DNA from 2 places in the Gracilibacillus thailandensis genome. Region 1 is predicted to be linked to the other one. Evidence: a T-box and tRNA genes for the amino acid it is inferred to sense, from the RefSeq annotation. Region 1 holds a T-box; the other holds one or more tRNA genes.
The links. A T-box is a leader RNA that pairs with one kind of tRNA and senses whether it is charged. The one in region 1 lies ahead of alaS (alanine--tRNA ligase), so its partner is inferred to be a tRNA-Ala.
Positions count from the first base shown of each region.

Region 1 (2,213 bases):
TCTATAAGCACGTGCTTATTGTCATTTTACAGGTGTTGGCACCATTTTTAATCGCAGGATTAATCGCATATCTATTACATCCAGTTGTCGAAAAACTGCATCATTTTCGTATTCCAAGACCATTGGCTATTATTTTCATATATATCCTTTTTTTCGCACTTACTGGGTATGGTATTTATATATCATTTCCAATGTGGATGAAGCAAATACAGGAAATGCAACAGAATATCCCACAATATGTAGATGCTTATCGCACATTTATCTATGATATTTATGATCAAACATCATTTCTGCCAGAGGGATTTCATGATCATTTAGACCAACTCTTTGAAAATATTGAAACAACATTAGGGGAACAGTTTACCAACCTATTGAAAAATATCCCTTTGTTGTTTGATATTTTTGTCATGGTAGCAGTGATCCCCATTTTAGCTTTTTACTTTCTAAAGGATTATCAGAAATTGCAGAGAAGCATACTAAGAATGATCCCGCAAAAATATCAAGCTTTCACGAAAAAATTAGCACTTGACATGGAAGAAAGCCTTGGTCAGTATATTCGCGGTCAAATATTAGTCTGTTTTCTTGTAGGCTTAGTGAGTTACTTTCTGTTAAGATGGGTTGGGATGAATTATGCAGTTGTGTTGGCAACAATTATTGGTTTTACCAATTTCATTCCTTATTTTGGACCGATCATAGGAGCTATCCCTGCTGTGTTAATTGCATTTACCATGTCAACGAAAATGGTGTTTTATGTACTGTTGGTCGTGCTAGCAGTCCAAATAACAGAAGGTAATCTACTTTCACCATTTATAGTAGGAAAAAGCATTCACATACATCCTGTGTATTTAATTTTGGCATTATTTATTGCAGCAAAGACCGCAGGAGTGGTTGGGATGATTTTTGCAGTTCCATTCCTAGCTGTTGCTAGAGTAGCCGTGCCTTTAATGGTTAGACAAGTGAAAGCAATTGACAGATAGCCTAAAGTTATCTATAATATGCTAGCGAAGTTAAATAAATCAAAAACGATGAAAAACCTGAGTACTGGATTATCGTTTCAAAGAGAGGAATTTCCGTGGCTGAAAGAAATTCTAAATGCTCTGATTCAGGAAGCTAGTTTGAAGTGCAGCGAAATACTGCCGGTTCCATCACCGTTACAGATGTTAAGGTGACAGTCACGTTGACTGTAATTAGGGTGGTACCGCGGATATAACTCTCGTCCCTGCTGATTAAGGCAGAGATGGGAGTTTTTTTATTGGAAATTAAGCAAATAAACGGAGGCGATTAATCATGAAGCATTTAACATCTGCTCAAGTGCGACAAATGTTTTTAGACTTTTTTAAAGAAAAAGGTCATGGTATTGAACCTAGTGCATCATTAGTACCAAAAGATGATCCGACATTATTGTGGATCAACAGTGGTGTGGCAACCTTAAAAAAATATTTTGATGGTCGAGTAGTACCAGAAAATCCTCGTATTGCCAATGCACAAAAATCAATTCGTACGAACGACATCACCAACGTAGGCTATACAGCAAGACACCATACTTTCTTTGAAATGTTAGGTAACTTCTCGATTGGTGACTATTTCAAGGAAGAAGCAATCGATTTTGCCTGGGAATTTTTAACCGGTGACAAATGGATTGGCTTTGATCCGGAGAAACTATCGGTTACCGTACACCCGGAAGATGAAGAAGCATATGTGCTATGGCGTGATAAAATCGGCTTACCCGAAGAACGCATTATTCGACTAGAAGAAAACTTCTGGGATATTGGGGAAGGTCCTAGTGGGCCAAATACCGAAATTTTCTATGACCGTGGCGAAGGATATGGTAATGATCCAAATGATCCGGAACTGTATCCAGGCGGTGAAAATGAACGTTATTTAGAGATCTGGAACCTAGTGTTTTCACAGTTTAATCATAATCCGGATGACACATATACACCATTACCGAAGAAAAATATTGATACCGGGATGGGACTTGAGCGTCTAGTTAGTGTGATCCAAGATACGAAAACAAATTTTGAAACAGACTTATTTTTACCGATTATTAAAGAAACAGAAAAGTTCGCTAATACTAATTATCAAGCAAAAGAAGAAACAGATGTGGCATTTAAAGTGATTGCTGACCATATTCGTACTGTAACATTTGCGGTGAGTGATGGCGCATTACCTTCAAATGAAGGTCGTGGCTATGTATTGCGTCGTCTCCTGCG
Region 1 covers NZ_WJID01000023.1:525-2,737, forward strand. The annotation lists gene GH715_RS08605 (AI-2E family transporter) at 1-977, shown strand, start outside; T-box leader at 1,017-1,224, shown strand; gene alaS (alanine--tRNA ligase) at 1,288-2,213, shown strand, end outside.

Region 2 (2,213 bases), on a different contig from region 1:
GAGGATTGGCCGCTTGAGAAGTTAGCGCTAAGTAAGACAACGCTGGAAGATTTATTTATGAAAGTGGTGAAAAAATAATGCAATGGATCACAATTTTTAAAAAGGAATTAGTAGAAGACTGGCGCAATTTCAAATGGGTTTGGGTACCACTCGTGTTCATCATCATTTGTATTATGGATCCATTGTCAACTTATTATTTGCCGCAAATATTAGATGCGGTTGGTGGTGTTCCAGAAGGAACCGTGATTGAAGGGCCAGAGCTGGGACCAACAGAGGCGATCATGTTCAGTTTGACAGAAATTAGTATGCTTGGTGTACTCGTCATTGTGGCGATCTCGATGGCAGTAATTGCAGGTGAACGAAAAAGTGGCGTAGCAGAATTAGTATTAGTCAAACCAGTAAGTTATTTCACCTATATTTCAGCAAAATGGGCAGCGAAATTACTATTAGTTTTTACAGCTTATTTAATTGGTATGTTAACAAGCTGGTACTATGTGAATCTTTTGTTTGGTGATCTAAGTGCGTCACAATTCATTGGGCTGTTTTTGTTTTATTTTATTTGGTTGATTTTTGTAGTAACAATAACTTTTCTTTATAATACGGTAGTTAAAATACCTGGACTTGTATTAACATTGTCGATTATAACGATTATGGCAATGTCAGCGATTAATCAGATTTTTTCTTTCCGGATGCCATGGTTTCCCAATAGTATTAGTGAGCACATCACTACTATGCTGGCAGAAGGAGCAATCCCGAATGACCTATGGGGAGCGGCTGGCATTACATTAGGGTTGTCGGTCATACTACTGGTCGCATCCAATTTTATTTTAAAAACGAAAGAAATGGCAGATTAGAGTTCGTGCATTCGGACTCTTTTTTTATTATAATAGAATCATGCAATACGGGGCATTAGCTCAGCTGGGAGAGCATCGTGCTGGCAGCGCGAGGGTCAGCGGTTCGAGCCCGCTATGCTCCATCATTTATGTGCGGACATTTATTCCGCTATTTCTATAAAAACACCTAGATTTTAAGGTGAAGTGGACATCTGTTCCGTTATTTCGGCAAAAAAGCGTTTAATAGAAGCATAATTACGCTGAATAAAGGAATAGATGTCCGTTACAAGTCATAAATCCTGCTTTTTTATGCTATATAATGGAACGAATGTCCGCTCGGTAAAGTTGTGTACAACTAATATACTATCCGTTAATCTGGTTGGGTAAGAAGTGCATTACTATTTTCCGTAAACCAATCCGTTGCATCTTGAAGCGTATCATGTAGTGGTCTAAAAGTGATACCTATTTCTTTCTTTGCCTTATCGGATGAGTATCTTTTACATTCGCATATTTCATAAATACCATTTACGGAAATGGCCATTTCTTTTTTCGTAATGACCGAAACTCGATCGACTATCCAGCCAAGTGTAAATGCAATGGGAACAGGAATATTTCGCTTGGGAGAAGGGATACCCGTTACTATTTCCAATTCCTTGGACAAATCTTTCAAATGTACATGGCGTCCAGCAACTAAAAAACGTTCACTTTTATTTACTTTCGTAATTGCTGCAACCATCGCCTCCGCCACATCCCTAACGTCAACAATATCAATACTGACATTAATGTTTCCTGGAAGACGTTTCTGCAAATAATCCAATATATATTTACCACCGCTTGTTGGCGCTGCATCAACTGGTCCCATCATCCAACCAGGTAGAAAAGTGATGACTGGAAGCGAATGACGAGCGCTGAATTCAGCGATTTTCCTATCGCTGATAATCTTACTTTTTGCATATAAAGTCATCGCATCTTCTGAATCTCTAATATCCTCTTCATTACTAGGAGTATTGTCAAGCCTCTTTTTAATAGTGTTACTGCTGCTTGTGTGTATGATTAATTTGACACCGTATTCTTTTGCTAATTCAAACAATCGAAGCGTATTGGTAATGTTTATTCTTTCTAACTCGGGCCAATGCTTTCCGAACGAAAATGTTTCTCTAAAATATGCAGCAGTATGAAAAAGCACCTCACATCCTTTCAGTTCTTCTGCAAAGGCATCGACATCATTCATATCTCCTTTCACAAAGGTTGCATCAGTTGATCCTAAGAGCTTCTCAGCTTTCTTCTCAGAACGTACTAATGTTTTCACTTCATAACCATTTCTTACTAAACATTTGACCAAATGATTGCCTAAAAAACCAGTGCCTCCTGTAACAAACA
Region 2 covers NZ_WJID01000071.1:23,131-25,343, forward strand. The annotation lists gene GH715_RS17950 (ABC transporter ATP-binding protein) at 1-78, shown strand, start outside; gene GH715_RS17955 (ABC transporter permease) at 78-854, shown strand; tRNA gene GH715_RS17960 (tRNA-Ala) at 904-976, shown strand; gene GH715_RS17965 (NAD-dependent epimerase/dehydratase family protein) at 1,204-2,213, opposite strand, start outside.
Region 2: it encodes a tRNA-Ala, which carries the amino acid that the T-box ahead of alaS (alanine--tRNA ligase) is inferred to sense. The anticodon was not compared.